4 regions of the Methylobacterium sp. CM6246 genome follow, and region 2 is predicted to be linked to each of the others. Evidence: riboswitches for the same ligand, from Rfam matches in the RefSeq annotation. Region 2 holds a riboswitch; each other region holds the start of a gene.

Region 1 (7,791 bases), on a different contig from region 2:
ATTGGGCCGCCGTTGTCCTCACCGCCTACGTCGTAGGCTTTGTCGAATTCTGGCGCATATGTGAAGCTGCGCCGACTTCGCGGGACGACGTGGGCAAGGGCGTCGTTTAAGGCCACGCAGGTTTGCGACAGCTACCACGCGGCTTAAAGCGGCTCTACCCGCACCCTTCGAGTTTGAGCCAACTGAGTTGGTTTCAAGGGCCACAGCTGGTCGGACATCCGGCATACCCGGATCGTAGCCGCGATGATGTTCATCGCGATGGACACCAAGCCAGCTAAAACGAGCAGCGTTCGACAGGGTGCCTCGTCGGGTTCAGCGTAATCGCACCAGAGCGGGTTGTCGTCCTGCATGGCGTGGTCCCTCGGCGGCACGGCCACGCTACTTGCTGCCGCGCTGGGCGAGCACGGCCGGGACGGTGCGCAGCATGATCGCGATGTCCCGGCGCAGGCTCCAGCGGCTGGCGTAGTCCAGGTCGAGCGCCACGCGCTCGGCGTAGCTGGTGTCGGAGCGGCCCGAGACCTGCCACAGCCCGGTGACGCCCGGCGGCACGGCAAAGCAGGTCGCGAACGCCCGGCCGTAGCGGGCGACCTCGGCCTGCACGATCGGGCGCGGGCCGACCAGGCTCATCTCGCCGCGCAGGACGTTCCACAGCTGCGGCAGCTCGTCGAGCGAGGTCTTGCGCAGCACCTGGCCGATGGCGGTGATGCGCGGATCGTCGGAGAGCTTGTGCGTGGCGGCCCACTCGGCACGGGCGCTCGGGCTGGCGGCCAGGTGCGCGGCCAGCACGCCCTCGCCGTCCGTGACCATCGAGCGGAACTTCAGGCAGCCGAAGCTGCGTCCGTCCCGGCCGAGCCGCATGTGCCGGAAGATCGGCGCCTTGCGGTCGCCGGCCCAGACCAGCACGGCGATCAGCAGCATCAGCGGCAGCAGCAGGAACAGCGCGGTCGCCGCCACCCCGATGTCGAGCCCGCGCTTGGCCGCCCAATCCAGCCGAAGCCCACGCGCCACGAACGGCGTATCCGGCAGAACAGCCTCGGTCGCTTCGATCACCGGGCTTGGGACCTTCTCAACATCCACACCAAAATGCGTGATGTCGAGCTTATGCCGCAATGCAAAAACATGCTCGATCTCTTGGTAAATTGCGGTATGCGACATGGCTATGCTTCACAGTAGAGACGGAACGAATGATAAATCATCGGTAAGTTAACGAACTATTACGGCCAACATTCTGTCGATAGTTGAGCATATTAAAAAATATTGGCGGTCGCCTCAGCAGGCTAATGCTGGTTAACGCCGCGGATCATGTCGCGAATGTGGCAGAACCAATCTGGGAGGTTAAGCTGCATTACGGATATGCATGAGACGCGCACAGTAGTCCCATAATAAAACAATTTTAAATTGTGTTTTTTGACGAAATTTCGCCTTTGCGGCGCAACAACAAGATCAATCCTGCCGTGGGATTTGAATGGGTTCGAGGTAGGAGCAGAGGCTGGAGTTCTGTGTCGGGTCACCAGTACTCGTTGAGATCCCTGCGGATTGCCTCCGACGATCAGAGATCCGGGCCGTGTGCCGGCGCTTGCGGTGTCCAGTTCCCCCGCCGCGCCGACCCTCCCGCGACTGCCCGGCCGAGGCTTCACGGGCGCCCTGTGGGGAACTGGCCCGGAGAGCGCCTGTCGTCACGAGCTTGGCCGCCGCACGCTTTGCGGTGTCGCGAACGCCTCAGGCGCACAGACGGAAGAGGCGACGCTTTAGCAAATCCTGAGATGGTCTCAGAGGGCCCCCTCCAGCAAGCGCTCCATCTGCACGTCGGCCAGGTAGTTCATCAGGCGATCGGCCGTGCCAGAGCTAGCTCCCGCAACCCAAGCTGGAACGGGCAACTGGGTTTGCGGGATGGCGGCAATAACGGACTCGGCCTTCAGCGCAGCCTCCCGCGGTGTGGCGGCGACGAGGAACCGTACCCCCTGAGGGGCTTCGATAAGGAGCGCGATGCAGGTCATGGCGTCCTCAACGGGTCGACTGCGAGAACTGTTTCGTTCTCAATCCTGTTTTCTCGTCCGTCTCGCCGAACGGCTGCAGATCCTCACCGCATGGCTCGGCCTGTTCCACCACGCGCGCGCATTCTCGGTTGGCCTGATTGGTCGAGGTCGACAGCCGGTTGTCGGCAGCCCCTGTTTTGGTCCCGCTGGCCTCGTCTTTCACAGATCTGCAGCCTCAGCGGACATACGCTTTGCGGACTTGCACCCTCTCCCCCCGAAAAGCAGGGTGGTGATGACCTTCTCTCCGGACGGGGGAGACTCGGCGGCATTCTCCCTTTGGGCCAGCCGTGGCCGGGCGGTCCATTCGGGCGAGACGATCCGCACGATTTTGGTCTCGCTGCGGAAGCCGGTGATCTGACGCTCCTCGACGGTCAGCAGCTCGAGCTTCCGGGCCTCGCAGATCGCGTTGCGCACCGTGGTCTCGGCGACGCCTACGAACGCCGCGAAGCGCCCGACTGCCAGCCGGCAATCCTTCCTACGAATCACCTCGGCGGCCACCAAAGCGAGATCCGCCTGACGTCGCGAAGGTCCTTCGCGGCGCCGGGGCGAGCGTCGCGGTGCTGGGCCGTGCGGTTCGTTTCAAGCCCAACGTCGCGGGTGGCGCGCCCGCGCCCGAGCCTGCGAGTGCGAAGCCGCCCGGCCCTGATGTCAACGATTCTCGATCCTGCAGGCGCCCTGTCCGCGCTGCTGGCCCTGAATGCCGCAGCGGCGCTGAAGCTTCAGCCGCTGGTCCAGTCGAAGCCGGATCCGCGGCACGACCACGGCATTCGACACGGCCGCCCCCCAGAAGCCGATGGGCGTCGCACCTGCGCAAAGCCAGGTGATCTCCTGGATCGAGCGGGCCGTTCTCGCCTCCATCGGCGAGCATGCGGAGGATGCCGCAGTGTCGGCCGGATCGCGCGACGGAAGCGGGACCGCCACGAGCTTGCCCGCCGAACCCTGCCGATGATCGCGACGGCCATCCGGGAGAAGCTCGAGAGCGCGACCGCGGCCGCCGTGCAAGGCCGGACCCATGCCGATCCGACGGCTGGCGGCGTCCCGGACGGGCCGCTGCGCGTCCTCAAGATCCGGCTTCGGCCGGACGATCTCGGGGTCGTCACCCTGGAGGTGCAGCTCTCCAATGGCCAGTTTTTAACCCATCCGCGCGCCTCGCAGTCGGAGACCGCCACGCTGCTGCGCGAGCATACGGCGATCCATACCGACCTCCTGAGCCACGGCAGCTACCAAGCCGGGGGCATCGTCGGGCAGGCGCGTTCAGCCGAGGCATCGACCGCGTCGGACGGCTCACAATTTCACGCGTCGCCATCGTTCAACGACGGGGCCCGCGCGGGCAACGAGGGCACCAGACAGCAGCAGGACGAGCAGCGCCAAGCGGGCAACAGACGCAAAAGGGAACGGACGGATGAAGTGGTACGTCTTCGTGAGAGCGGCATTTATCTCTAGCGTTGTCACGGCAGTGGCGAATGTCTGCGAGGCCGAGATGGCGCGCGCCTCCGCCCGCTACTGCGTGCCGCTGGGCGTGCTCTACGCCGTCGGCCTGACCGAGGATCAGCAAGCGCGGCTCCCTTCAACCCTACGCCATGAGCTTCGCCGGAACCGCCTATTTCGGAACGGGGCCGCGGGACGTGATCGCTCGCTTCACGGAAGCGCGCAGCAAGGGCATCCGCCCGATCGACCTCGGCTGCATGCAGATCAACCACCTCTATCACGGCGGCAAGCTCGGCTCGGTCGAGGCCATGATCGACCGGCTCGCGAACGTCCAGTACGCCACCCAATTCCTCCAAGAGTTCAAGAAGCGAGAGGGCAGCTGGACGATGGCGGTGGCGCGCTACCATGCCGGGCCGAACAACAATGCGGCGCAGAAACAGTATATCTGCCGGGTGGTCGCCAACATGGTCGCGACCGGATTCAGGCAATGGACCCCGGCGGCGACGCAGTTCTACCGGTGATGCACCCTTCGACCGGGGGCGGCCGCGGGCACGCTCGATCACGGTGGCCGGCGCCGATCCCCTCGAGGCATGCCACGTCCCTTCCGGCTAGGCGGCGAGAGATGCAGACGAGGAACGGTTTCTTCAGTGCCAACAGCGCAGATTACCGACCACTCTATGCGGATGCTGCCTATTGGCCGCTCATACGTTGAGCAAGACGGCAAACGCCACCATCCTTCCGGGGCTGGGAGAGCATGATGAACGACGCACCAGACCCGCCCGACGGCGCGTTCGCCAGGACGCTTCTGCTGTTCGCGGTGACCATCGCGGTCATCGCGGTCTCGGCCTACATCCTGATCCGGATGGATTGAGCGCAGTCAGAGGATCTTGCAGCTTCCGTAGCTCATCTTGATCTCGCCGCGATCCTCCGGATTGAGCTGCGCCTCGACGAAGTTCAGCTTGTTTAGGTCGATCAGAAGAAAATATACGCCGTTCTGGCACTTGATCGCGTTGCGCGGGGTCCGTTCATTCAAGCGCGGCGACGCCACCTGACATTCGTAATAGTCGGACCGCCCGGCGGAGAGGACGGTCAGCAAGCCGCCGCCGGAGACCAACGAGAAGGTCCGCGCCCGGTGCGGCTGAGGCTTTGCACCCTCGGGGCCGGGGGCCGCGTCGAGCCCCACCGAGACGTCCTCCGTACAGGTCATCGGGCGGCGCAACTGAGAGGCTGCCGGTGCGATGCTCAGAATGAGGACCGCACCAGCGAGCGCTACCCTGTGGGCAATCATCGGCGGCAGATCCGTGATTCGTGGGTAGTTCTAACCGACAAGCTAAGGCGTCGCCCGTCGATGTAAATCTCGCCTCCGCGGGTCACGGAGCCAATCAACAGATTTACCGCCGCGCGCGATGTCACTTCATCTGCCATGACCGGTCAAGATGGTGCGATCGACAGCACCGCCTCGTTCTATGCCGGTCGATCCGCGTCCCTGTCGGGAGCCGCGTCCCGATGTATGGCTTGCGGCGGCTTCCGCCGGCCCGCGTGGTCGCGGGCGGCCACGCTCGCAGCGGGATGGACACGCGCTGCGAGCGGGTGGTGCCGGGGCGCAGGCTTGCGGCAAGGGGAGGGACCCGCGCCGGAAGCGCGATCCGGATCCGGCAAGGCCGTTCGGATCGTTGTGCGCAGCGCTAACGCGTCGGCGCAGCCGGGCCGGCCGCGTAGCTCGACACCGTCGGGGGCAGGGCGGCGGGCGCCGGCGTTTCCGCCTTGGCGGCGCGGGAGTTGCGCTTCTCGTAGAAGGCATTGCCGCCGGCTACGGCCACGTAGTGCATGTTCGTGTACGGGAAGTGGTGGCCGGCCGTGTGGAAATACATCGCCTTCCCGACCTTCGGGTGACGCTCGCCCGCCAGCACCGCGTCGGCGGCATCCGCCACCTTTTGGAGGTCGCGGTCCTGCATCGGCTTGGTCAGGACGCCGGGGGCGAACTGCCCGGGCTGCCCGACCACCGCACAGATGCCGCCCGGGAAGATCGCGGCCTCCATCCGGTTCATGACCACGGTGCCGACGGCCAGCAGACCGGATTCGTCGCTGCGGTTCGATTCGAAATACATGGCCCGGCCGAGGCAGTCGCGCTCGGCGTCGGTGACCACCATCGACGGCTTGCGGCCGGGGATCGATCCTGTGGTCAGGGGTGACGCGGTGTTGCACGCACCGAGGCCGCCGGCGAGCGCCAGCGCGACCAGCCCCGAAACGGTCTTGATCCTCTCGCTACCCTGCATGCATCAGCGCTCCGTCCTCCGGCCTCGGGGCAGGGCGATCGCCCTGCCCGGCGTCGCCACTCTCGATCGTTGTACGCGCCAAGCTTGTGTGCACGTTCGCGGCGAGGATGTGGCGGGCCGGCATGCGTGGATCGCCCCGAACGCCGGTCGGCCCGCGCTGGCGGACCACGGACAGCCCTGGAACGCGGCCCCTCGCGGGACGGACCGGAGCCGCAGCGGGAGCCGCAGGTCCGGGCGGAAAAGCTTCGCGATACCATTAGCGTAGCATCGCCCGGAGCCGTCCGGGATCGGAGGGACGAGTCCCCCGGTCGGCGGCCTCGTTCGGCTGGAACGAGAGCCGGCCGAGGGCCCGGTGTCATCCGATAGACACACACGCCGCCAACCGGTGCCGGGACGTTGACGGGACCCAAGCCTTGGCTCGAAGGTGGCCGGGACGGTTCCCTTCGGGGATCAAAAGGGAACGCGGTGAGGGGTCTTCCCCGAATCCGCGGCTGCCCCCGCAACTGTAAGCGGTGAGCCTTCTCGTCACCACGTCACTGGGCCGCCTCGCCCGGGAAGACGACGAGAGGGCGGCGACCCGTGAGCCAGGAGACCTGCCGTCAGTCGTGGTCACACGCGAAACGCGCTGGGCGGGGTGTCCTGGCGGGTGCCGGGACGCCCGCGCGAGCGCGGTCGGCGCGGCCTCGTTCGCGGTGACGTGCCACTGCCGTCGCCCGAGGTCCCGTGTCCCGTCCTGTGCCGCGCTTGACGCTCTCGAAACTGGCCGTGCTGACGGCCCTGGCGCTGCTGCCCCCGGCGGCCTCCGCCCGGGACGGATCCCGGCCGAGCCAGGACACCGAGGCGACGCTCGACGAGATCTCGGTCACCGCAGAGCCTTCCGGGGCCCCGCGGGGCGGTGCCGCCGCGAGTGCGGGCTATGTCAGCGGCGTGACCGGCATCGGCGGCCCGCTCCTGCCCGTGGCTTCCGCCAGCGCGGGGGTGATCACGGGCGCCCAGCTCAACAGCCGGCCGGTGACGCGTCCCGGCGAGGTGCTGGAGGCGGTGCCGGGCCTGATCGTCACCCAGCATAGCGGGGAGGGGAAGGCCAACCAGTTCTTCCTGCGCGGCTTCAACCTCGACCACGGTACCGACATCGCCCTGTTCCTGGACGGCATGCCGCTCAACATGCGCACCCACGCCCACGGGCAGGGCTATGCCGACATCAACTTCCTGATCCCCGAACTCGTCGGCGCGGTGGAGTTCCACAAGGGGCCGTACTTCGTACGCGACGGCGATTTCGCCTCCGCCGGCTCGGTGCGGATCGACTATCTCGACACCGTCCAGAAAAACCTCGCGCTCACCGCCATCGGCAGCTTCGGCTACAAGCGCGCGCTCACCATCGCCTCGACCCCGATCGGGGACGGCAACCTCCTGGTCGCGGCCGACGCACAGGTCTACGACGGTCCGTGGGTGGTCCCGGACGCCCTGCGCAAGATCAGCACCGTCGCCCGCTACAGCCAGGGCACGGCGCTCGACGGCTTCTCGGTCACGGGCATGGCCTATGCCAGCCGCTGGACCGCCACCAACCAGATCCCCGAGCGGGCCGTCGCTCAGGGGCTGATCGGCCGATACGGCACGATCAACCCCACGGATGGCGGGGATACGAGCCGCCTCTCGCTGTCCGGCCGCTTCAGCAGCACCGACGACACAGGCGTGACCCGGGCCTCGGCCTACGTGATCCGCTCGCAGCTCAACCTGTTCAACGACTTCACTTATGTCCTCAACGACCCCGTCGCGGGCGACCAGTTCCACCAGCTCGACCAGCGCATCATCGGCGGCGGCGAGGCGCTGCACATCTTCCAGGGCGCGTTGTTCGGGCGTCCGATGGAGAACGAGGTCGGCGTGCAGACCCGGACCGACAGCATCCGGGTCGGGCTGTTCAACACGACGAACCGGCAATACCGCTCGGGCGTGCTCGACGATCGGGTGCTGGAGACGAGCGGGGCCTTCTATTTCGACAACCGGGTGCGCTGGACCGACTGGCTGCGCACCAGCCTCGGCTTCCGCGCCGA
Region 2 (7,791 bases):
CCGAACTTTATCGAGTCGAGCCTGCGCACCGCCGCTGAGGGGCTCGTAGCATTGGTGGCAGCCTGCAGCCGACTACGCCTGCCGGGGACGCCGCACCCCTTTGTCGTTGGTGTCCACGCGCCAATGCGTGAGGAACTGACGCTTTGGAACTTACCGGTAACCGGGACGATCCCGGCCGGGCTTGATGGGCGCTATCTCAAGATGGGCGCCAACCCTGCTCGCCCGACGACGCGCGGTCACGATTGGTTCCTTGGCGACGGCATGGTGCATGGTCTATGTATCGAGAGCGGTAAAGCGCTGTGGTACCGCAACCGCTGGATCGGCTCGCGCGCGGCGTCCGCGGCGCTTGGCCGAACCGCCGCCCCCGGGCCGCGCCGGGGTGATGATACCGTCAACACCAACGTCGTCGAGATCGGCGGCCGCGCCTTCGCCGTGGTCGAGGCCGGCAGCTACCCTGTGGCGCTGTCAGAGGACCTGGAAACCCAACGCTACGATCCGTTCGACGGAACGCTTGCCGGATCCTTCACGGGACACCCGCACCGCGACCCGGCGACCGGCGAGACACATGCCATCGCCTACGACGGCCGCGTCTGGGACCGCGTGCGCCACGTCGTCATCTCGCCCGCCGGTCGCGTCGTGCGAGACGTGTCGATCCCGGTCGAGCACGGCCCCTGCATCCACGATTGCGCGATCACCGCGCGCTTCGCGGTCGTGCTGGATCTGCCCGTCACCTTCTCGATGCGGGCTGTGCTGGCCGGCCACCGCTTCCCGTTCCGTTGGAACCCCACCCACAACGCCCGCGTCGGCCTGCTCCCCCGGCACGGCACCGCTGCCGACATCACGTGGTGCACGGTGGAGCCATGCTTCGTCTTCCACGTCGCCAACGGCTACGACACCACGGACGGGCAGGTGGTCCTCGACGTCATTGCGTACGAGACGGTGTTCGCCTCGGCCGGTGGCGGCTTCGACGCACCCGGACGGCTGGAGCGCTGGACCGCCGACCCCACGACGGGGCGGGTCGATCGGCAGATGATCGACCCCGCGGCGCAGGAGTTCCCCCGGATCGACGAGCGCCTATTGGGGCAGCCCCACCGATACGTCTACACGGGCTCAGTCCCCGCCGACGGCAACACGCAGCTCGTCGGCGCGACACGGCTCTACAAACACGATTTGGCGACCGGGGAGCGGCGCACGCACGAGTTCGGCGCCGCCCGTGTCCCGGGTGAGTTCGTATTCGTGCCGGCGGGGCCAGAGGCTGGCGAGGACAAGGGGTGGCTCGTCGGGCTCGTCATCGACACAGCGAGCGACACGACGGATTTCACCGTCCTCGACGCGCACGCGTTCGAGGCGCCGCCCGTCGCTACAGTCCACCTCGGGCATCGGATCCCACCAGGCTTCCACGGAAACTGGTTTCCAAAGCATTGCGCCGGGTGACTGTTGCCGGGCTCTTGGGGCGCCGGCGCGCGTTCACGTGCAAGAGCGTGCGATAGCCCACCTCGCCGCCCTCTGATGCAGCGGGTGTGGTTCGGCTCATTTGCGTAGGGCTGGAGGATCTCGTCGAGCAGGGTGGCGCGCTCGTCGCTGTGTTTCCGGCAAGCGATCCGTCCCGGCCGGGACGGCGAGCCGGCATCGGTTGATGCCGAAATTTGCCGCCCGCGCGCGGAGCAATGAGATCAACCGCAGGGTCGCCGTAGCCATAACTTGAATGCTCAGACGAAGAACGGGACACCCGGCTTCAATCACGCTCAAAGAACTAAAGATACTTGAGCCATGCGATATCGTGTCGAGCCGCCTTGACGCGCGAGAACCATGCTGTCGGCCAATAGAGTGGCGCGATCAGTCCGACATACCAGAGGACCACCCAGCCATAATTCGCGACGCCGAACACGGCGCCCTGCGTCGTCCCCCAGATGGCGACGGCGCCATGGTACAGGAGCCGCAGAATCGTGAGGTGGAGCAGGTAGAAGAACAACGGCGCTCCGCCGAACACCGCCAAAGCCGCGACGACCGAAGCTTCGCGCATCCGTTCCAGCGCGACGAGGAGCAGCGCTCCGATCCCGAGCGTCAGCAGCAGGAACAGCAGCGATGGCGGATACTTCGTGAGCGCGAGGAAGCTCATCGTGGTCCGGAGCGCATCGCCTTCGACCACGAACCAGGGCTTGTCGCCGTAGCCGTTCACCAGCCGCAGCACCGCGAACGCGACGAGCATCAAGCAGCCGAGAGCCATGAACCGGCGCTCGCGAGTGCGTTCCGCGACGCTCGGCAGGAACCACGGGCCAATCGCATAGCCGAGCACGATCACGCCGATCCATGGGATCACCGGATAGGTCGTCTTGGCGACCAGACCCAACGGCAACGCGATCACGTCGCGTTGGTGCAGCATCGCCCAGACCGGGAAGAGCGGTTGATCCGGCTGGAGGTGGATAGGGTCGAGGAGGTTATGGCTGCAGACGATCAACAGCCCCACCGCGAACAGAGCCGGGCGTGGCAGACCGATCAGGGCCGCCAGGACGATCATGCAGACGCCGATGCACCAGATGACTTGCAGCCACAGCGTCGGACTGGCCACGCCCCAGTACAGTTCCGACAGGTAGAGGACCTCCAGCGCCATCAGCACGAGGCCACGCTTCAGCAGGTAGGCCCGCGTCTCGGCCAGCGTGTGCCGGGTACCGAACAGGAATGCGGCAACGCCGGTCAGCGCGATGAAGATGGGCGCGCACAGGCTGACGACGAGCCGAGCCAGGGCCACGGCTGGCAGGGCGGTTCGGGCGTCGATGGGGTCGGCCACGGCCACGTGCAGGAACCAGGTCTCGCGCAGGTGGTCGAGGAGCATCAGCACCATCACCAGCCCGCGCAGGGCATCAATGGAGCCGATGCGGCCTGACGCGGCCGGTGCGCACGCCGACACCTTGGACGTTCCGGGATGCACCCTCATCAGAACCGTGCCGTCATGCTCACGGTGACCCGCCGAGGCTCGCCGACGCCGACCCAGAAGGTGTTGTAGGAGCGCTCGTAGTAGGTCGCGTCGAATATGTTGTCGACGTTGAGCCCGAAGCGCAGGTTCTCGTAGCGGTAGTAGGCCAGCGCGTCCGTCAGGATGTAACCCGGCAAGCGGAAGCTCTCGACGCCGGTGTCGCCGAGCCGCGAGCCGACCGCCCGGAACCCACCGCCGATCCCAAAACCGTTCCAGTCGCCCGCCTGGATCTCGTAGATGCCGAGCAGCGAGCCGCTATGGCGCGGGATGTTGAGCAGCGGCGAGCCGACCCGAAGCACCTCGTCGCGGGTGACCGCCGCGTCGATGAAGGCATAGCCGCCGATCACCCGGAACTCCGGCGTGACCTGCCCGACCAGGCTGACGTCGAAGCCCTGGCTGCGCACCGCCCCGGCGGCGATCTGGAAGAAGAAGTCCGCCGGGTCGGTGGTGAGCACGTTCTCCTTCTCGATGTGGAAGGCGGCGGCCGTCACGCTGAGGCCGTCGAACAGGTCGAGCTTGGTCCCAACCTCGTAGGCGAACCCGGTCTCGGGCGCGAAGGGCCGCGACGCGCTGTCGAAGCCGGTGTTCGGGCGGAACGAGGCGGCGACGTTGCCGTAGAGCGCCAGGAACGACAGCGGCTGGTAGACGAGGCCGGCGCGGGGCGAGAAGCCGGTGCGGTCCTGCTCGGTCCGTTCGTTCGCGACCTTGTCCCGGAAGGTCTGGTTGTAGAAGTCGGTGCGGTTGCCCAGCAGCAACTTCCATTCCGGGCTGAGCGCGATCTGGTCCTGGAGGTAGATTGCCGTGTTGCCGACGTTCTCGCTGGCGCTGTAGCGGCGCGTGAACGGAGGCTTGGCCTGCCCGTAGATGGGGTCGAACAGGTCTATGGCGAAGGGGTCGAGGCGCGGGGTCGAGCGCAGCAGGTTCTCGGTGCTGTTGTAGCGCTCGTGCTCCAGGCCGAGCAGCAGGGTGTGAGCGATGGGCCCGGTCTCGAAGCGCCCGACGAGTTCGGCCTGGCCGATGGCGACGCCCCAGGTGAAGTCGTGCCGGCGGAACTCGCGCAAGAGCGTACGCCCGTCGTCGAGGATGCCGGTCGCGCCGGTCTGCAGGCCGGTCAGGCTTCCGGTGTTGAGGTGCGTGGCAACTCGCAAATGCCAGTCGGTGTTTAAGGCGTGCTCCAGCCGCACCTGCAGGAGCGCGCTCTCGGACACGGAATCGTCGCCCGGCTCGCCGAAGAAGCGCGAGCGCGGGACGAGGCCGAGGCGGTTGTTCACCGCGACTGTGCCCCGGTCGAAGGTCTGGCGGTTGCGCAGGTACTGCGCCTCGAACGTAATCTTGGTATCGGGCGTGACCTGCCAGCTCACCACGGGCGCCAAGAGCACCCGGTCGCCGCCGACGAAGTCGCGAAAGCTGTCCTGGCGGGCGAGGACGCCGTTGAAGCGGTAGAGCACGCTGCCGTCTTCGCTCAGTGCGCCGCCGGCATCGACCGTGGTGCGGGCTGTGCCGAAGCTGCCGAATAGCGTGCCCATCTCGACGAAGGGTCGGGCTACGGGCTGCTTGGTCAGGATGTTGACGGTCCCGCCCGGATCGCTGCGACCGTAGAGGGCGCCGGCCGGGCCCTTCAGGACCTCGATGGACTGGACGTTCTGGGTGTCGGGGGCGCCATTGTAGCCGCGGGCGATGTTGAAGCCATTGAAGAAAATGTCCTGGGTTGCGAATCCCCGAACGGAGTAGAGGGCGAGGTTCTGGGCGCCAAAATCGTTCTGCTTTCCGACCCCGGGCACGTAGTCGAGCGCGCGCTCGACGCGGGTCGCGGCTGTGTCAATCAGGACTTCCCGGGGGATCACGTCGACCTGCTGCGGCAGGTCGAAGCGGGGCGTGATCGTCTTGGTGCCGCTGTAGAGCTCCGGCACCCGGTAGGTCGGCGTGGCGGTAAGGGTACCCTCGACCGAGAGCGCGTCGAGGACCACGGCGGCCTCTTCGGACCGTGCGGCCTGCGCGCTGGCAAGGGAGGGAAACGCACAGGCGAGCGCCAGCACGGGCAGGATCGGGATCGACGCGGAACAGGACAAAGCGGACGGCCTCGGGCAACGGCAGTGGCACGTCACCGCGAACGAGGCCGAAGCCATACGCACGCGCATGCTTCCGCACCCGCCGGGGCACCCCGCCCAGCGCGTTTCGCGTGTGACCACGACTGACGGCAGGTCTCCTGGCTCGCGGGTCGTTGCCCTTCACCGTCTTCCCGAGCGAGGCGGCTCAGTGACGTCGGTGGTGAAGGGCTCGCCGCTTACAGTTGCGGGGGCAGCCGCGGCTTCGGATCGACCCTCACGGACTGATCCTCACCGCGTTCCCTTTTGATCCCCAAAGGGAACCGTCATCGTCACCATCAGCTGCGTTGCTGGGTCGCGTCAACAAGAGATATGGGTTCTGTGTCGCAGTGTGTCTGTAGCGCGACAGAACGATCTCAAAGGCTGTTCCTATGCGATCGGCTCAAGGGACGCTGTCGATGTCCGCTTCCGAAAATTTGTCCGAGCCGGCTGAATGACCGGGATGGGCGCGAAGCCGACGGTCCGCTTCTGGGCGTAGACCCGACTTCCGCTGTCCACCCTTCGCGGAAGGCACCAAGCGTCCGAACTCGACCGCTAGATCGTCCGGAATCGACATCGGAAGAGGTGCGCCTGCGAACTGCCCGGAATGGTGGATGGGCAGCCGAATTACCGGCTTTTACCGGCCGTCCGGTAAATTACCAGAATCCGGGTAAAAACCGGTAGTTCGCCCGCGGCCGGGTGGGGAGCCGCATCGACCGAATGGTCAGGCGCCGAACGGAAGTCGCCGCGCGATCCATCGAAGCTCGTTCAAGCATCGTTCACGTCGGCGATCGGCCGTGTGATTTGCCGCTCCAGGCGACAACTGGAATATGCAAACTTCAAGATGCCGGCATTCACTTAAATTTGTCTGACGTAGTCTTACATCCGGCCTGCCGATACATACATCGCTGTCGCGGTAATGAGGCCGCACGGGAAACGAACATCATGATGTCGCGTGTCGCAATGGCCGCTCTGGCGGCAGGTACCTTGATGGTCGCCAGCCAGGCGGCCGAGGCGAAGGGCTGCATCAAGGGCGCGATCGTCGGCGGTATCGCCGGCCACTACGCCGGGCACGGCGTGATCGGCGCCATGGGGGGCTGCGCCGCCGGCCGGGCGCTGGCCAACCGCCAGGCGAAGAACCAGCAAGTCGTCGCGCCGTCGCGGCAGGCCGCCCCGCCCGCCACCGGTTCCGGCGTGGCACGTCCGGGCCAGGGTGCCGGCGGCTACGTCGGCTACTGAGAAGGACCGGGCGCCGCCGGGATGCGCGGCGCCCATCCCCCATCCTATCGGCTCAAACGTCTGCCTTGCTCTCGAGGATGCGCTTCCGCTGCTCGGGCGTGAGTATCGCCCCGAGACCGGTCATGGGTCGCGGCGGGTAGCGCCAGCGCAGGAAATGGAACTGCGCCCAGTCGTAGAGTCCGAGCATGTCTACTGTTCCAGGGACCTTGCTTGCAGTTCGAAGGCGCGCCTTCTGCCCCTGGAATGACGAGACGGGCATCAGCTTTCTGGTGCTCTCTGCATCCGAACGCAACGACCACGTACTGCGCAGCCCTGGATCAGATTCCGTCGATCCATGCCGTGATCGCGGCATTCACCTCGTCCGGGCGATCCTGCATGATCCAGTGCCCTGCACGATCCCAGGAATCCACCTTCGAAGCGGGGTGGGAGAACCACGGCTGCATGCGTCGAGCCTGTGCCGGGTCACGACACAGGTGGTAGAACGGCGTCGTGACGGTTCTCAGAAATCGCTCGCTTGGCGCGCCTGTTCCGACCTGATCGGATCCGACGAACAACGGGCCGAACGATTCCCGCACGACATGGGCCGGCATGCCTTGGACGCGGCGAGCGTGCCAGCGCCGGAGCGCAGCTGGCGTCGCCGTGTCGTACACGCTCTCGAATAGCGACGGAGCGACGATAGAAGGATCGCCGGTTTGCAGGTCGCGGGCGACTTTGCGGAACAGCGGTGCGGTTTCCTCCGCGAAGCCCAGGGATCCATCGATGGATACCACCGCCTCGATCAGGTCGGGCCGTCGGGCCGCCAGCCGGGCGGCGATCTGCCCGCCCATCGAATGGCCGACCAGAATGCACCGCTCGCCCTTGTACCTGCCTGCGATCAGCGCCTCGATATCCATGACGTAATCGGCAGGAAGATAGCGCCCGGACGGCGGAACCGCCGATCGACCATGACCGCGCAAGTCGACGGTGACGGTGCGATAGCGGGCCTCCAGAACGGGGAGCTGCCAGCTCCAGTCCTCCCCGTCCGCGGTCCAACCGTGAAGCAACATCACGTTGCGCCCCTTGCCGGTCTCCGTGGCAAATAGCTTTACAGGCGACGGCGTCGCTGCGATCGCTGCGCCCGGCAACGACGCCATGGCAATCGCACCGCGCGCGAACCCGAGGAGGCTGCGCCGTGAAAGGTCCGGTTCTGTCGGCATCGTCCGCTTCCATTCATTGGAGCCGCACGACATGCACGGCCGATCGCTTTTCAAAGCTGGCCCCTAAATATACGATGGATAGCTACGCTCAATTACGCACCTGCTAGTGCGTAGGTATATCGGAGTATATCTTGGCGACCGACGTCGATCACGTTTTCTTCGCCGACTGCGCGGCAAGATCTTTCTTTGATCAGGTCGCCAATAAATGGGCGGTGATGATTCTAACCATTCTCAGCGACAACCCTACGCGCTTCAACGAGATGAAGCGTCGGCTGGAAGGCATCACACACAAGGCCTT
Region 3 (7,791 bases), on a different contig from region 2:
GCCACCGCCTTGCCTGGCAGCCACTCGGTGGTGCCATGGGTTCCGAGCTGCACCAGCGCGTCGAAACGCTGCCGGAGCCCGAGGTGGAACGCCAAGTAGGCGTGGGTCGGGACGCGCTCCGGATCGTGGTAGCCGGTCTTCCGATCCGGGTCGCGGCCGCGGTCGGGTTGGAGGAAGAGCGCGATGTGTCCGCCCGCCATCCCAAAGGCGTCGGTGTCTGCACCCCGGCCCGCGAAACATGCGACGTGCTCCCCCTCCCGCACGGGAGAGGGGACCGGCAATGCGATCGGCCGCGCGCGTATCCGGTCGGCTGCGGTGAGCGGAGGGGCCGCCGCATCCGCCGTGACCATCCGGAACCGGAAAAGACCACCGCGGCACGTCGGGTCGTCCGCTGGCTCGCCCCAGGCAGCCGTCAGCGCTTCACGCTGCGCCGCCGGCAATCCGGCGAGCCAAGCGACATAATACCCCAGCGGTACCGCGAAGCCCGCCTCGCCCTCGGTGAGCGCCTGCATCAGTGCAGCCGGCTCGGGCGGCAAACCGGTCGCGTAACCCGACCCGGCAAGATCAGAGAAAATCGCGCGGGCGCTTTCGGGCGTGTCTAGGCCGACCGCGAAGCCGGCCCGGCCGCCACGGGCGGGATAATCGGACAGGACGACGGCCACCCGCCGCTCGGCCCGGGGGAGGGCGGCGAGACGCAGCCAACCCGCCGCCCGTTCGGCCAAGGCTTCGATGCCGGCCGGATACGGAACCGCCCGGCGCTCGGCGAAGCCGGCGACCTCGGCGGCCTCTTCCTTGAACGAGATCGGAAAGCCGGAGAGTCGGCCATCGAATTCCGGCAGGGCGACCTGCATCGCGAGGTCCGCAGCCCCGAGGCCGCGCGCCGAGGCTTCCCAGGCCGCCTGGGGCGAGCCGACCGTGTAGGCCTGAAGCACCGGGCAATCGGCGCCGTCGAGGACGAAATCGATCCCGTCCTCCCGCGCCGAGAAGGCGGTGGCGGCGATCACCAGATCCGGTTTGCGGGCGCGCACGGCCTCGGCCACCGCCCGGGCCGCCTCCGGCTCCTTCAGGCTCGACACCGCCATCGGCAAGACGCCGATCCCGCGGGCGCGCAGGGCCGCGACCAGGGTAACGAACGGCGCGGTGTCGCCGCCCAGCACCGCGGAGCGGTAGACCAGGAGCAGGGCCAAGGGCGCCTTGGTTGCCCGCATGTCGGCCAGCGGCACCGCCGTCTCGGCCGCCGCGACGGCGACACCCAGGGGCAGCGCGCCACAGCCCGGGCACCAGGGAAACCCCCGCGGCAGCGGCTGAGGCGGCTCGACCGTGCCTCCCGCGCCGAACCGGACGGCCAGGAGGCCCAGCATCCGCCGCAGGTTCTCCGGGCCGCCGGCGCGAAAATAGCGGTCGAGCTGTTCGGCCAGATCCGGGTCGGTGGAGAAGCCGGCAAGGCGCGGGTCCGGCCGGTCGTCGCCCGGCAGCACCGCCAGCACGACACCGTGCGCCCGCGCCGCGGCGGCACAGCGCTCGATGCCGTAGCGCCAGTAATCCAACCCGCCGAGGCAGCGGATCACGACGAGCTTCGCGCGGGCGACCACGCGCTCGACGTAGAGATCCACCGACATCGGGTGCCGGAGCTTGGCGAGCTTTGCGAGCCGCAGGCTCGGCAGCCCGGGCTCGCTGGCATGGGCCTGCCCGATGCCCGCGAGGTCGCTGTCGGTGAACGAGAGCACGACGAGGTCGCCCGGCTCCTGCCCGAGATCCACCGCCGCCTCGCCCTCGTCGAGGGAGACCGTATCGATGCGGACGAGATGCATGGCGCGCTTCCTAGGCCCCGCCAGATCGGGCGCGCGCGCAGCGTCTCAGCGAGGGAGCGCGCGCGATCGCGATCATCCCGCGAGCGCCGCGGCGACGGCGCCCTGGTCGAAGCCCTTCAGGCCGATCACCACCAGGCGACCGTCCCGGTTCTCGCCCGCCCGCCAGGGCCGGTCGAAATGGTGGGCCACGCGCCGGCCGACGCCCTGCACCACGAGGCGCATGGCCTTGCCCTCGACCTCGGCGAAGCCCTTGATCCGCAGCACACCCGCGGCCTCGGCAGCCTTCTCGACGCGGGCCGCGAGGTTGCCGGCCGTGACGGCCGGGCGGATCGGCAGGGCTACGGTCTCGAAGTCGTCGTGGTCGTGGTCCTCGCCGTCGCCGTGATGCGAGGGGCGGGCGTCGAGGTCGTCCTCGGCCGCGGCGCCGAGCCCGAGCAGCACCAGCGGGTCGATGGCGCCGTTCTCGGTCTCCACCACCTTCACGGCGCGGGGCAGGTGAGCCTCGACCTCGGCGCGAACCCGGGCGCGGGTCTCGGCGTCGAGCAGGTCGGACTTGTTGAGCACGACGAGGTCGGCACAGAGGAGCTGGTCCTCGAACACCTCCTCCAGCGGGTTGTCGTGGTCGACCGCCGTGTCGGCGGCGCGCTGGGCGGCCAGGGCCTCGGGATCCTCCGCGAAGGCGCCCGCGGCCACGGCCGGCCCGTCCACCACGGCGACGACGCCGTCGACGGTGACCCGCGAGCGGATGGCCGGCCACTGGAACGCCTGGACCAGCGGCTTCGGCAGGGCGAGGCCGGAGGTCTCGATCAGGATGTGCTCCGGCGGCTCGGCGCGACCGAGCAGGCTCTCGAGCGCCGGAACGAAGTCGTCGGCGACCGTGCAGCAGATGCAGCCGTTCGGCAGCTCCACGATGGAGTCCTCGGTGCAGCCCTCGACGCCGCAGGCGACCAGGAACGACTTGTCGAAGCCGACATCACCGAACTCGTTGACCAGGATCGCCAGGCGGCGGCCCTTGGCGTTCTCGATGACGTGGCGGACCAGCGTCGTCTTGCCGGCCCCCAGGAAGCCGGTGACGATGGTGCAGGGGATCTTGGTCACGATGGTCATTCCGCAGCCTCCAAGGTGCCGGCCGGAAGCGGGCGGGGATCGGGAAAGGGCGGGATGCGGGCGATCACGCCGGTCTTGAATGCGGCAGGGCGCTCCCGCCAGGGCACGATGCCGTCCGGCGTCGCCGCGTAGGCGGCCAGCCCGTCCAGGATGGTCGCCGCCGACTCGGACGGGTCCATATCGCCGTAGACGTAGGTCCAGCGGGTCTCGGACGCGACCGCCACGGAACAGGGCCGCTTGCACACCGACAGGCACTCGACCCCCTCGATCCGCAGCTGCCCGGACGTGTTGCGCGCGCGCAGGGCCTCGAGCAGGCGCGCGCCGGCCCGGGGCCCGTCCGGATCGTCGCCCGGGCGGCGGCAGGTCGTACAAACGTAAAGGACGGTCTCAGGCATGACGGCCTCAGGCATGCACCGTCCCGCGTGCGTTTCCACGGCCGAAAGCCTGCCAGGCCCAGCCGAAGCCGAGGCCGATCAGCATCCAGAACACGAAGCTGATCGCCAGCGAGCGTGCCGCGAACTGCGCCGCAAGTGCCGCGGGAAGCTCCGAGGACACCTCCGCAGCCTGCGGCGCACCGGCGACGTGCGGCGCCACGATCAGCACGAGGCCGCCCAGGATCGCGATCAGCGAGCGCCGGACCGTGATCAGGTACAGGCCCATCCCGGTGGCGGCGGCGGTCATCACCCACCAGGCCTGACGGGCGGCGAGCGGTGCCGCCTCGCTGCCCGGCAATTCCGGCGGCAATCCCAGGCCCGGGGCCAGAGCGACGCTGGCGAAGCCCGCGATCGCGAACGCGACACCGACCTGCCGCGTCGGCTCACGGCCGCAGGCCAAGATCACCGCACCGAGCAGGAGGGCGTAGCCGACCCCGCCCACGAGCGTCGCCAGAGCGGTGAAGGCCATCCGGGGCAACCCCTCGCCGGGCTGCCACTCGGGTGCGGCGTCCGGTGTGCCATGATCGTGCCCCGCATGAGCCAGCACGACCTGAGCCGACATGATCGGGAGCCTGCGCTCGGCCTGGTGCGTCTGCTTGGTCTCATAGCGCTCGGCCGCCACGATCAGCGGCGACGTCAGCGTCAACTCGAGGCCGGTCACGACGACGGCCGCGAGGAAGCCGGCGGCCAGGGCCGCCGACAGAAGCCGGATGATCATCCCTGCGCCAGGGGCGTCAGTGGCAGGGGAAGTTCTGGGTATGCCGGAAATCGTGCGCGGCGTTGTGCAGCGCGATCGCCGGCGAGAAGCCCGCCATGAACAAGAGGCCGAGGCCCAGGAAGGCCGCGAGCGCGACGGCAACCGGACGCTCTCCGGCGCGGGTGCCGGTGGCGATGGGGGCGAGGGTCGAGGTGGTCATCAACATGTCTCCAGCCGCCCCACCGGCGGCATTGCGGGATCTCATCGTGACGGCAGGTCTCCTGGCTCGCGGCTCGGCGCGCCTGCCGCCTTCCCGGATCGCTCCGGTGGCCTACTGGCAGACGCTCGCCGCTCACAGTTGCGGGGGCAGCCGCGGTTTCGAGGTTCGTACCCCTCACCGCATTCCCTTTTCACCCCGTCTCCGGGGCACCGTCACGCCATCGTTGTAGACGCATGACAGCTCTCGCACAACGGAGGCCCGGCGGAATCGTTTCGGACTCTTGGGGTACGGCACGGATATGCGGGTCGGGCGGTGGCCGTGAGTGTCGAAACGCATTGGGGGGCGGACTTCGACGCGCCGCGACCGCCGTCGGCGCTTGGCCCGCGGCACCGGCGCCGTGTAACGGCCGGCGTGGACGATTCCGGCCCATGTCCGATTCTCGAACCCTTGAGCGTTGATGTCGATGCGTACCTTGTCGCTGGCCCTCGTCGTCCTGGCGGCCACGTCCCTTCCGGTCCGGTCCGACGACAGCACCGCCGCGCTCATCGCCGGGGGGCTCGTCCTGGAAAAGGCCGACACGATCGCCCTCGCGGCCGAGGATCTGTACCTCTCCGAGCAGGCCGTGCAGATCGACTATCGGTTCCGCAACCTGACCGATTCCGACATCGAGACCACGATCGCGTTCCCAATGCCCGACATTACCGGCGACTCCGAGATGCTGGTTTCGCTCCCCGATCCGGCGCACGACAACTTCCTGAAGTTCCAGTCCGCGGTCGATGGCGAGCCCGTCGAATCGCAGGTCGAGCAGCGGGCGTTCCTGATGCGGAGCGATACACCGCCCGTGGAGATCACCGCTCGGCTCAAGGCGCTGGGGATCCCGCTCGTGCCAACCATCACGGCGACGGAAGCGGCCCTGCGCCGCCTCGGCGAGCGCCAGCGGCGCGACCTGATCGCGGCCGGCATCCTGGAGCGGCAGGAGCACAAGGACGGGACGATCGCGGATGCCCCGCTCTGGACACTGAAGTCGAAATTCTGGCGACGGCAGGTCTTTCCCGCCGGGCGCGAGATCGCGGTGCGCCAGAGCTACGTCCCGAGCCTCGGCGGTCTCGCGAGCCTGTCCTACGGCGGGCCGAACCTCGACCCGGCGCAGAAGGCGCACTACGCGACCCGATATTGCACGGACCCGACCTTCGAGCGGGTGGCCCAGGCCCTGTACCGGCGGTCGAGCGCCGACGGCAGCCGGGCATTCCGGGCCTACGAACGGTCCCTCTCCCACGTGATCAGCTCCGGCGGCAACTGGGCCGGCCCGATCGGCCAGTTCAAGTTGGTCGTGGACAAGGGGGATCCTACGACCCTGATCTCGTTCTGCGGGGCCAACGTGAAGAAGACCGGCCCGACGACCTATGAGACGGTGATGAGGGACTTCGTCCCGCAGCGCGATATCGAGATCCTGCTGCTCAAGACCAAGACGGGCGAATGAACTAGTCGGGCGCCCTCGCGGTGCGCCCATGGGCTTGACGCGTCGGGTTCGATACGGGCACCGCCGGGCGCGCCCTCCGGCCCCGACCTCGGCGCATTTGGTCCAGCCCGCCTCGGAGACACGATGGCCCCGGAAGACGCCCCGACATCCGCCCTCGTCGATCTTGCGGCCGGCCGCGCCCCGCAGCGGGTCGTCGAGGCGGATAGGACCTGGCTGGACCTCGACCTCGGCGGCCGCTTCCCGGTCCGGTCCGTTGTCGGGATCCCGTGCGGGGAGGGCGGTTCGGTCGCGGAGGGCGCCATCCTGTTCTCGCAGGACGGCGTGACCTGGTCCGCACCGGGCATCGCGTCCCGTCCGGTCGAGTCGGAGGCCGGCACGGTCGTCATTGAGGCCGACGAGCGCGCCTGGACGCGTTCCGTCCGCGTCGCGATGCCGGCCTCGATGCCGAACGTCACGGTCCGGGTCATGTGCGAGGAGGCGGCGTTCGACCTGATCGCCCTGCGGGCCATGCTGGGCCTCGACGTGACGCTCCTGAACGAGAAGCCCGGCGCCAACGCCTTCACCGCCTATACCCTGGAGAGCAATCCGGGTCGCACGAGCGGCGCCCTCGTGGGCGTGGCGGTGTTCCAGAACGGCGCCTTCGGCAACTGCTTGATCCAGTACATCATCGCCCTGTCGGTCGCGAAGGCGCTGAACCTGAAATACGTGGCGGTTCCGAAGTTCGACCGCAGCAAAGTCATCTTCCTGACCGAGCGGCTGACTTGTGACGGCATCACCTTCCTGCCTCCGGACGAGCCGCTGCCGACCGACGGGTACTTCCTGTCCGGCCTGTTCTTCGATCCGATGCAGTTCCAGCGGCAGGTGAGCCTCGACGCGCCGCCGGATTCACGGGCGATCATCCAGGGGATGATCCGCCCCCTGTTCAACGGCCTGCCGGCGACGGTCCCGCCCAAGCCCGACGACCAGCTCCTGATCCACATCCGCTCGGGCGACATCTTCAGCACCTGGGTCGACCCGCATTATCCCCAGCCGCCCTTCGCGTTCTACCGCATGGTGATCGACCGGCTGCTCGGCGAGGGCCGCATCCGCTCGATCAAGCTGGTTTTCGAGAACCGGCTGAACCCGGTGATCGCCGCGGTCGAGGCCTATGCGCAGGGTCTCGGATTGCCGGTGGAGACTCAGAGCGAGTCGCTGATCGCCGACGTCACGGCCTTGGTGAACGGCCGCTACCTCGTGTTCGGCCTGGGGACCTTCGGCCCGGCGATCTGCCACCTGTCCGAGCGGGTCGAGCAGGTCTTCTACTTCGCGTCCAACTGGCCGCAGATCTTCCGGGGTATTCCGTCGATCGACCGGGTCATCGAGGTCCGGGACTTGGAGGAGCGCTATATCAAGGTCGGCGCGTGGCAGAACACCGACGCGCAGCGCCGGATGATGATCGAGTACCCGGCCGAGGCGCTGGCCTTCGACGACGCCGCCTGAGGATCAGGGCTTGTCCTCACGGTGCTCGACGGGATCTGCGGTCGCCCCGCGCACCTGTACGGCATCCCGGTACAGGCGCTCGACGTCCCGCTTGAACGCGGCCCGGGAATCGTCCCGCGAGTAGAACATGTGGCCGCCGGGGTAGACCGCGAGGCTGATCCGCCCGGCGCCGTAGGCCGGCACCTGCGCGAGCAGGAGCTTCGAGGCGTAGTAGGGCGTTACGAGATCGGTGAAGCCGTGGGCGACCATCACCCTGAGCCGGCCGTCCAGCGCCAGCACGCCCTTCAGGTTCGATAGCGCCTCCGGGGCCTGCCGGCCCGAGCCCCAGGTCCAACCGCGGTTCACGGCGTTGTTCAGCAACTCGTAGCGCATATTCGGCACCGGCCACTTCAACGTGCGCGCGTAGAGGTCGAGCATCGCGCTGGTCAGCGGCGCCTGGAGCGCGGTGAGCTGGGGATCCTCGAAGCCCGATTGTGCGGCGTCCGGGTTCGGGTCCCAGCCCGTGATGCCGGTGTCGTAGGCGCTGGTGACGCGCTGCTCCGCCCGGTCGAACTCGCGCTGAA
Region 4 (7,791 bases), on a different contig from region 2:
CCAGGTCAGCCAGAGATTGGCGACCCGCTCGGGCACGTCGATCGGCTGGTTGCCGGCATACGAGACGGTCGCGCCGTTCACGCTCTGATTGAACGTATCGTATTGCGCGTGCAGGAGCGCGAGGTTGCCGTCCAGCCGCCAGCCCGGGGCGAGGTGCCAGCCAAGCGCCAGCTCGAAGCCCTGCGAGGATTGCTGGCCGACCTGGGTCGACACGGTCGGCTGACCCGGCACGGTCGAGATCAGGTTGTCCTTGACGATCCGGTATCCGGCAACCGTCCATTCCAGTGCGCCGTCGAATGCGAGGCCCTTGGCGCCGATTTCAACCTGCGTGCCGGTGGCGAGCTGGAACCCTGAGAGCGACTGCGTCAGGGTGATGAGGCTGTTCACCGGGTCGGTCGCGAAGCTGTACTGGGCGTAGAGCGCGCTGTCCGGCGTCGGGTTGTAGACCAGCCCGAACCGGTAGCCGAGCGCCTGATAGGTTTTCTCGAACTGCGATCCGCTCTGCAAATCCTCGCGACGGAGCGTCGGCACGTCCAGGCGCACGCCGGTGAGGAACGAGAGCTTGTCCGACAGGATCACCCGGTCCTCGGCGAAGACCGAGGCCTGGCTGGTCTGTGTCGCGTAGGCCGGCTGCGCCCGCCCGTTCTGCGGGAAGTATCCTGGATCATAGCCTATCAGCGGCACGCTGGTGGTCTGGTCGAAGGTGAAATTGTTCGTGTGGCGGAAGTCGATGTGGTTCACGTCGAACCCGACCGCGAACGCGTTCGGCAGGCCGAACAGGTTGCCCTTGACGCTCGCGTCCAGGCGATTCCCGACCTGTTCCTGGCTGTGGTAGATCTCGGTGTAGCTGCCCCGGTCGACCAGCCCGGTGCCGCGGTTGTAGGTGTATTGCTCGGTATCGAGCCAATGCCGCCGGCTGGTGAGCCGATAGGCCGTATTGCGCACGATGATGTCGTCCGAGGGCGTCCACTCGGTCTTGAACTGGGTCCAGTTATCCGACCAGGTAATCTTCGCGTCGCGGACGTTGTAGTTGTTGAACCGGATCAGGTCCGGGATCCTACCCTCGACCAGGGGCGTGCCCCAGTAGCGCGCCGGCTCCTGGTAGCCGAGGTCGTGGCTCACCGTGACGGCGAGGTCCGGGCTCGGCTGGAACAGCAGGGCGGCCGAGACGGCGAGGTTGCGGAAATCGCCCTCCGGCCGGATCCAGCCATCCGCGCGGTTGCCGCTGACGTTGAGGCGGTACGCGAAGGTGTCGCCGAATTCCTCGCGCCCGAGCGCCCCGCCCGAATCCAGCGCCAGCCGCGCGACGCCGTCGGTGCCGATCACCGCGCGCGCGGTGTTGATCGGCACGAAGACCGGCTTCTTCGGCACCACGTTGATCACGCCGCCGATGGCGCCGTCGCCGTAGAGCACCGAGGACGGGCCGCGCAGCACCTCGATACGCTCGACGTTCCAGGTGTCGAACGGGAACGTGACCGTGTTGGCCCCGACATAGAAGCGTGTGCCGTCGTAGAGCTGCTGGATCGAGTTCGGGCCCGCGAAACCGCGCGACGTGAAGGCGCCGTTGCCGTTGCCCGGCGCCGCGATCGTGGTGATGCCGGTGGCGTCCTGGGTCACGGCTTCGGCGATCGTGTCCTGGCCGCGCAGCCGTGCGCTCTCGCCCGACACGATATCGACGCTCGCCGGCGTCTCCAGCGGCGTCAGCCCGAGCCGGCTCGCGGTCCGGTCGGGCGTGCGCAGGTTCAGCCCGGTCGGTGCAGCGCGGGTCAGGCTGACGCCGCCCTCCCCCTCGACGGAGAGCTGATCGAGGGTCACGGTTTCCTGGGCTGCGGCCGGGCTTGCCAGGAGCGTGAGCATGGCACCGCAGAGCGGTCTACGCCGGCTGCGACGAGGAAGTTTGGATCGCGACATGGTGAGGATAGGTCCGAGCGCGGCGGCCGCCGGTTCAGATGCCCTAATAGCAATGTAATAACATTACAATTGCGGATGCGTGTCTGATCCGGTCCGGTCCACGCGCGGCGGCCCGGGTGAAGGATCGGGCCGCGTGCAAACGCGGCCGGGATCGGCACGACAAGGGAAAGCATCGGGAACCGGGACGCGGGCGCGCTTGCTGTGGCACGTCACCGCGAACGAGGCCTCGCCGACCGCGCTCGCGCACGGCCGTCTCGACACCCGCCAGGACACCCCGCCTGACGCGTTTCGCGTGTGACCACGGCTGACGGCAGGTCTCCTGGCTCGCGGGTCGCCGCCCTCGCACCGTCTTCCCGGGCTTGAGACCCAGTGACGTGGTGGTGAAGGACTCGCCGCTCACAGTTGCGGGGACAGCCGCGGTTTCAGGGCAGGCCCCTCACCGCGTTCCCTTTTGATCCCCGAGGGGAACCGTCGCCGACTAGCGTGGCTGTATGCCGGTGGAACGTCAAGCGTGTGGATATCCGGCCCCCTGCGTGGGCGGCCTGCGATCAGGCGCACGATCGCCTCGCGCGATGCAAATTAAAATCTACTTATTTTACTTTTAGACAACTCAGGAACTTTTTTTGAGCTGTCACGTAAGATTTGCGAGCCGAAATCGGAGGTGTTTTAAGACGGAGCATCGGCTAAAATAGTGGTTTTCGTTCTATCGCTTATTCGCCAAATTTGCAAAACCTGGTAGGAGAATCATTATGAATTCATCCTATGTATTAGGGAATCCCTGTCATCCTGGCGGGTTTGTTCGCCGCAATATCCTTGAGCCGCGTAACCTAACTGTCATGGCTGCGGCCAGCCTGCTCAACGTGACGCGCCAAACGCTGTCCGACTTCTTGAACGAGAAGATCGCTCTTACGGCCGAACTGGCTCTGCGGGTCGAGAAGGTGTTCGGGGCCCGCATGGAGATGCTGATGGAGATGCAGACCCACTACGATATCTCGCGCGCGCGGAAACTCGAACAGAAGGTCGAGAGGGAACTCGCGGGCCGGACCGGCGTCCAGACCCCGACCGAAAGGCCTCAGGTAATCGTCAAGCGCGTCTTCGCGTTTGGGTGAGCTCAATTCGTGGCGACCGGTTCTCCGGGATGCCGGAACGTTACCGGATCTCCCCTGAGCGACGCGGGGTGAACGCGCATTGGTCGGGCTTCCACGCCTTGTCGTCGCTTCTTGGCCGGGACGCACCGCTTTGCGACGCATGATGGACGGCTCCTGAAAACACCTCGGCGCGTTTCCGCGCGGGACCGGGTGACGATCGCAGGGGGACCAGTCCCCATGCCTTGATATCGTTCGTCGTCACGGGCCAAGGCGATCGGCATTCTCCAGATCGGACAGTACCGCGCACGCGACCCTGATCGTGTTTCATCGGAGACATTTGCTCAGGCTGTATCGCGATCAAAATTATCATGCATATTTCTGAAGTTTTGCAGATTAATACAGTCAAATTCTCGATTTATTCGAAATAAATTTGTAAATCTGGATGAGATTGACATGCTGCAATCCGGTTGATATCGGCGATTTGATCGGATCTGCAAGACAATAAAATATATAACCGGCAAAATAAAGTAAGACTGTGGGTGGCTGAGGTAGTCGGCGATTCTGATGTTGCTGATGGAGCGCTGCTTGCGCCCATGTGCCCGTGAGGTCTGCCGCAGTTCCGATCAGTCGATCAAAACGCTCATCCGAAAACGATTGTGTCAATCGACGAAGGAGTCCCAGGTGAACGCTGTCCATCAACCGGCAAATCCGTGTCATCCCGGTCTGTTTGTTCGCCGCAAGGTCTTCGAGCCGCGCAACCTGACCATCATGGAGGCTGCCGGTCTTCTGGGCGTCACGCGTCACGCGCTCACCGACTTTCTCACCGAGAAGACCCCTTTGACTGCCGACCTGGCTTTCCAGATCGAGCAGGCGTTCGGGTACAGCATGGAAATGATGATGGAGATGCAGAAGCAGTTCGACATCGCCGCCGTGCGCAGGCGCGAGCGGAATGTTCGAAACGAGTCAATGTCCAAGGCCTGGTCCCAGGTCGCCGCGACACGGCTCCAGGTTGCGCAGACACGGGCTCATACGTCCGAACGGAAGCACGCCTTCGCGTAACGTTCGCACCTATCGGATCTCGGCTCGAGCGATCGCCGCCGAAGTCGGAGGCGGGTTCGGCATACGTGAGCGCGTTAAATCAAGGCTTTAGAACTGCTCCCGATGGCAACGTGTTCGGGAGCAGATCTAGGGATCATGGAGACCGAAGCTGTCGCAGCCGAGGGCGGGACTGTATGCTCGCCCTGCAAAGCCTCCACTTGTTCGACAGAATAGTCCGAGCAGCCGATAGGCCCGGGTAGGCCCGGAGGGGGTCCAAGGGCTCGCGACGCCCGCTGCGTCGGCGTTCGATGAAGCAGCGGTGAAATAGAACACCCGCTCGACGAAGCTTTCGGCACGTTGGACCCATCTGGTAGAGTGTACGGCCGACAACGAGGCGTTGCGCGCCGCCGCCGGGAGCCACGGACCCTGCACCCCGGGCCGTTGTCGGTTTACGAGCCGCAGCATACCAGGCCGCATGAATGTTTGGCGCCCCCCACCAGAGATTCGCGTGAAGGCGCTGGGCTTGCCCTGGCGCGGGCGCCAGCTGTTCGTCGCCGAGGTCTATACCGACGACGGGCGCCTCAAGGGCGTGCGGCAGCTCGGGGGCAGCGTCGAATTCGTTGAGCCGGCCGAGGCGGCGCTCGTTCGGGAATTCCGGGACGAGCTTGGTCCCACGGTGCGGATCCTCGGCGTCCCGTTCGTGACGGAGAACCTCTACACCCACGAGGGCAGCCCGGGCCACGAGGTGCTGTTTCTGTTCCCGGTTGGCCTGCCGCCGGGCCCGCTCGATACGCGGGAATGCGTCGTCTTCCACGAGGATTGCGGCACGCCGTGCGTCGCCCGCTGGTACGATCTGGACGTCCTCGATCGCGACGGCGGTCCCGCGTTGTACCCGGTCGGACTGAAGGCGCGGCTATTGGCCGAGCGGCGATCGTAGGCGCGCGTACCTGTGCCGAAGGGCGCTTTCCCTGCCGGGCGCACGGTGCGGCTGCTAAACGACGGCGGTGGAATCACCCACGCCGAGCCCGCGTCCGTGCCCTACCCCATCGCCGCGTCCGCCCTCGATCTGATCGGCGGCACGCCGTTGATCGCCCTCGATCGCGTCCATCCCGGGCCGGGCCGCATCCTGGCCAAGGCCGAATTCATGCAGCCCGGCGGGAGTGTGAAGGATCGTGCCGCCCGCGCCATCCTGCTCGCCGCGCGGGCGGACGGCCGTTTGGCACCGGCAGCTCCGGTCGTCGAGATGTCCAGCGGCAATATGGGGGCCGGCCTCGCCGTGGCCTGCGCGGCGCTCGGTCATCCGCTGCTCGTCACCCTGTCGGCGGGGAACAGCCCGCAGCGGGCACGGATGCTGGAGGCGCTTGGCGCGGAGGTCGTGCTGGTGCCGCAGGTCGATGGGGTGCCGGGGCAGGTGACCGGGGCCGATGTCGCGGCTGCCGTCGAGTCGGCGCAACGCCTGGCGGGTAAACGCGGCGGCTTCTATGTCGATCAGTTCCATGCCCCGGAGGGCGTCGCGATCCACCGGGATACGACCGGGCCGGAGATCTGGGCGCAATCCGAGGGGCGGGTCGATGCCTGGGTCGCCTCTGTCGGGACGGGCGCGACGTTTTTGGGTGTCGCCGCAGCGCTCCGGGCGCGCGATCCGCGCGTCGTCTGTGTGGCTGTGGAGCCCGACGGCTGCCGGCCGCTGGCGGGCGAGCTTGTCACCAAGCCGCGTCATGTCCTGCAGGGGACGGGGTACGGCAGCGTGCCGCCGCATTGGGATCCCGGGCTCATGGATCTGGCCGTCGCGGTGACCGACGACGAGGTCGTGCGATGGCGCCGGTTGCTGGCGACGCGGGAGAGTCTGCATGTCGGCTACTCGGCCGCCGCCAATGTCTGCGTCGCCGCCGCCCTGCTCATTTCCGGTCGCCTGCCGGCAGACGCGGTCGCCGTGACGGTGCTGTGCGACAGCGGCCTCAAATACTGATGGTTGTGGCGTCGGCCATCGCCGCCTTTGCCGCTGCGCCCCCGCGATGCTAGAGCCGGGTGACCCCATCGGTCCGGGTCCTCCGCGACGCCGCGGCCGATGCGCCCGGACGTTCCGTCCGAAGCGGAGACGGGTGCTGGCGGAATCATGACGACACGACCACCTCCCCGCGGCGGCCCGAAGGGACGCAAGCCCCCGTCCGGTAAGTTTCAGCCGTATGGCGATCGCGCCCGCACAGGCCCGCGCACCAGCGCCCGCGACGCGGCCGAGCGCGCGGCCCGCAACCGCGGCGACGATGCCGGCGCGCGCGATCCCTGGACCGCACCGGGCACGCCCCACGCTGTGGCGGCTGCGGCTGCGGCTGCGGCCGCCGCCGCTGCCACCGCGAAACCGAGGCCGCGGCCTGCCCGGGTCGAGCGCGACGATGCCGCGCCCCCGCGCAAGGCCCCGCCCCGGCCGAGCGCCAGGCCGGCCGCGAAGGCGTATGCCAAACCCGTCGAGACGCGGCCGGCTGCCCAGCCTTCGCCCCCCGCCCCGCCGGCCGGCCCGACAAGGCGCGAGCAGCGCGCTGCCGCCTCCGCGACCCTCGCCTCCGGGGTGCAGACCCTGACGGTCGAGGCGGACGAGGCCGGCATGCGCATCGACCGCTTCCTCACCGCGCGCTTTCCACTCCTGCCCTTCACACGGGTGCAGAGCATCGTCCGTAAGGGCGAGCTACGGGTCGACGGCAAGCGCGCCAAGCCGAATGACCGGCTGGAGCCGGGCATGAGCGTGCGCGTACCGCCGCTGCGCCTCGACCAGCCGACCGAGCGCCCGCGCAGCGCCGCGCGGGAGCAGGACGATGCCGAGTTCCTGCGCTCGCTGATCCTCTACGAGGATGCCGACATGATGGTGCTCAACAAGCCGTTCGGCCTCGCGGTCCAGGGCGGGTCGGGCACCGTCCGCCACGTCGACGGGCTGCTCGCCGCGCTGACCGGCCCGGACGGCCAGAAGCCGCGCCTCGTCCACCGTCTCGACAAGGACACGGCCGGCTGCCTGATCATCGCCAAGACCCGGTTGGCGGCCGCGACGCTGGCGAAGAGCTTCCGCTCGCGGGCGGCGCGCAAGATCTACTGGGCGCTCACCGCGGGCGTGCCGCGGGTGCGGCAGGGGCGGGTCTCGACCTACCTGGCCAAGGACGAGCCCACCGACGCCGATGCGCGGATGCGGGTGGCCAAGCATGGCGACGAGGGCGCCAGCCACGCGCTGACCTATTACGCGATGGTCGATCAGGCCGCCCAGAAGCTGTCGTGGCTGTCGTTCAAGCCCGTCACCGGGCGGACCCATCAGCTGCGCGCCCACGCGGCCCATATCGGCCACCCCATCGTCGGCGATCCGAAATACTTTTCCGTGGAGAACTGGGAGCTTCCGGGCGGGATCCAGAACCGGCTCCACCTGCTCGCCCGGCGGATCGTGATCCCGCATCCGCGCACCGGCCGGCCCGTGGATGTCAGCGCGCCGCTGCCGCAGCACATGGCCCAGAGCTGGAACCTGCTGGGCTTCGACGCCTCCCGCTACGATCCGATCGTCGAGGCGCCGGAGAGCTGATCGCGCAGCCACGGTACGATGGCCTCTGCCAGCGCCTCGGGGGCCTCCATCGGAAGCATGTGGCCGGAGCCGTCGATCACTATCAGGGCGGCGCCGGGGATGCCGTCTCGCAGCTCCCGCGCCTCGTCGAGGCTGCGCAGGCCGTCCTGGGCTGCTGCCACCACAAGGGTCGGGCAGGCGATCGCGCCGAGCCTGTCC

What was found. A riboswitch is a leader RNA that binds a small molecule or an ion and turns the genes downstream of it on or off. The one in region 2 is predicted to bind cobalamin.
Region 1: another riboswitch for cobalamin. It lies ahead of ACYQPG_RS18890 (TonB-dependent receptor); the one in region 2 lies ahead of ACYQPG_RS31415 (TonB-dependent siderophore receptor).
Region 3: another riboswitch for cobalamin. It lies ahead of ACYQPG_RS09790 (CbtB domain-containing protein); the one in region 2 lies ahead of ACYQPG_RS31415 (TonB-dependent siderophore receptor).
Region 4: another riboswitch for cobalamin. It lies ahead of ACYQPG_RS22775 (TonB-dependent receptor); the one in region 2 lies ahead of ACYQPG_RS31415 (TonB-dependent siderophore receptor).

The regions. Positions count from the first base shown of each region.
Region 1 is NZ_JBTXKY010000001.1:3,885,602-3,893,392, reverse strand. Features, by position in the region: gene ACYQPG_RS18935 (sugar transferase) at 379-1,050, opposite strand; gene ACYQPG_RS18930 (hypothetical protein) at 1,770-1,997, opposite strand; gene ACYQPG_RS18925 (hypothetical protein) at 2,005-2,199, opposite strand; gene ACYQPG_RS18920 (hypothetical protein) at 2,196-2,534, opposite strand; gene ACYQPG_RS18915 (hypothetical protein) at 2,685-2,894, opposite strand; gene ACYQPG_RS18910 (hypothetical protein) at 2,982-3,479, shown strand; partial or broken gene ACYQPG_RS18905 (transglycosylase SLT domain-containing protein) at 3,439-3,985, shown strand; gene ACYQPG_RS18900 (hypothetical protein) at 4,342-4,647, opposite strand; gene ACYQPG_RS18895 (cell wall hydrolase) at 5,150-5,740, opposite strand; cobalamin riboswitch at 6,158-6,355, shown strand; gene ACYQPG_RS18890 (TonB-dependent receptor) at 6,596-7,791, shown strand, end outside.
Region 2 is NZ_JBTXKY010000003.1:242,581-250,371, forward strand. Features, by position in the region: gene ACYQPG_RS31405 (8'-apo-carotenoid 13,14-cleaving dioxygenase) at 1-1,434, shown strand, start outside; gene ACYQPG_RS31410 (DUF1624 domain-containing protein) at 1,754-2,908, opposite strand; gene ACYQPG_RS31415 (TonB-dependent siderophore receptor) at 2,935-5,100, opposite strand; cobalamin riboswitch at 5,154-5,362, opposite strand; gene ACYQPG_RS31420 (hypothetical protein) at 6,004-6,297, shown strand; gene ACYQPG_RS31425 (hypothetical protein) at 6,350-6,484, opposite strand; gene ACYQPG_RS31430 (alpha/beta fold hydrolase) at 6,615-7,493, opposite strand; gene ACYQPG_RS31435 (winged helix-turn-helix transcriptional regulator) at 7,625-7,791, shown strand, end outside.
Region 3 is NZ_JBTXKY010000001.1:1,971,679-1,979,469, forward strand. Features, by position in the region: gene cobN (cobaltochelatase subunit CobN) at 1-1,811, opposite strand, end outside; gene cobW (cobalamin biosynthesis protein CobW) at 1,884-2,918, opposite strand; gene ACYQPG_RS09780 (DUF1636 family protein) at 2,915-3,313, opposite strand; gene ACYQPG_RS09785 (CbtA family protein) at 3,321-4,070, opposite strand; gene ACYQPG_RS09790 (CbtB domain-containing protein) at 4,087-4,269, opposite strand; cobalamin riboswitch at 4,304-4,498, opposite strand; gene ACYQPG_RS09795 (DUF4424 domain-containing protein) at 4,727-5,749, shown strand; gene ACYQPG_RS09800 (coagulation factor 5 8 type domain-containing protein) at 5,873-7,228, shown strand; gene ACYQPG_RS09805 (S10 family peptidase) at 7,232-7,791, opposite strand, start outside.
Region 4 is NZ_JBTXKY010000001.1:4,709,043-4,716,833, forward strand. Features, by position in the region: gene ACYQPG_RS22775 (TonB-dependent receptor) at 1-1,911, opposite strand, end outside; cobalamin riboswitch at 2,204-2,399, opposite strand; gene ACYQPG_RS22780 (HigA family addiction module antitoxin) at 2,661-3,020, shown strand; gene ACYQPG_RS22785 (HigA family addiction module antitoxin) at 3,564-4,058, shown strand; gene ACYQPG_RS22790 (NUDIX hydrolase) at 4,546-4,974, shown strand; gene ACYQPG_RS22795 (PLP-dependent cysteine synthase family protein) at 5,071-6,006, shown strand; gene ACYQPG_RS22800 (RluA family pseudouridine synthase) at 6,154-7,593, shown strand; gene ACYQPG_RS22805 (alpha/beta fold hydrolase) at 7,560-7,791, opposite strand, start outside.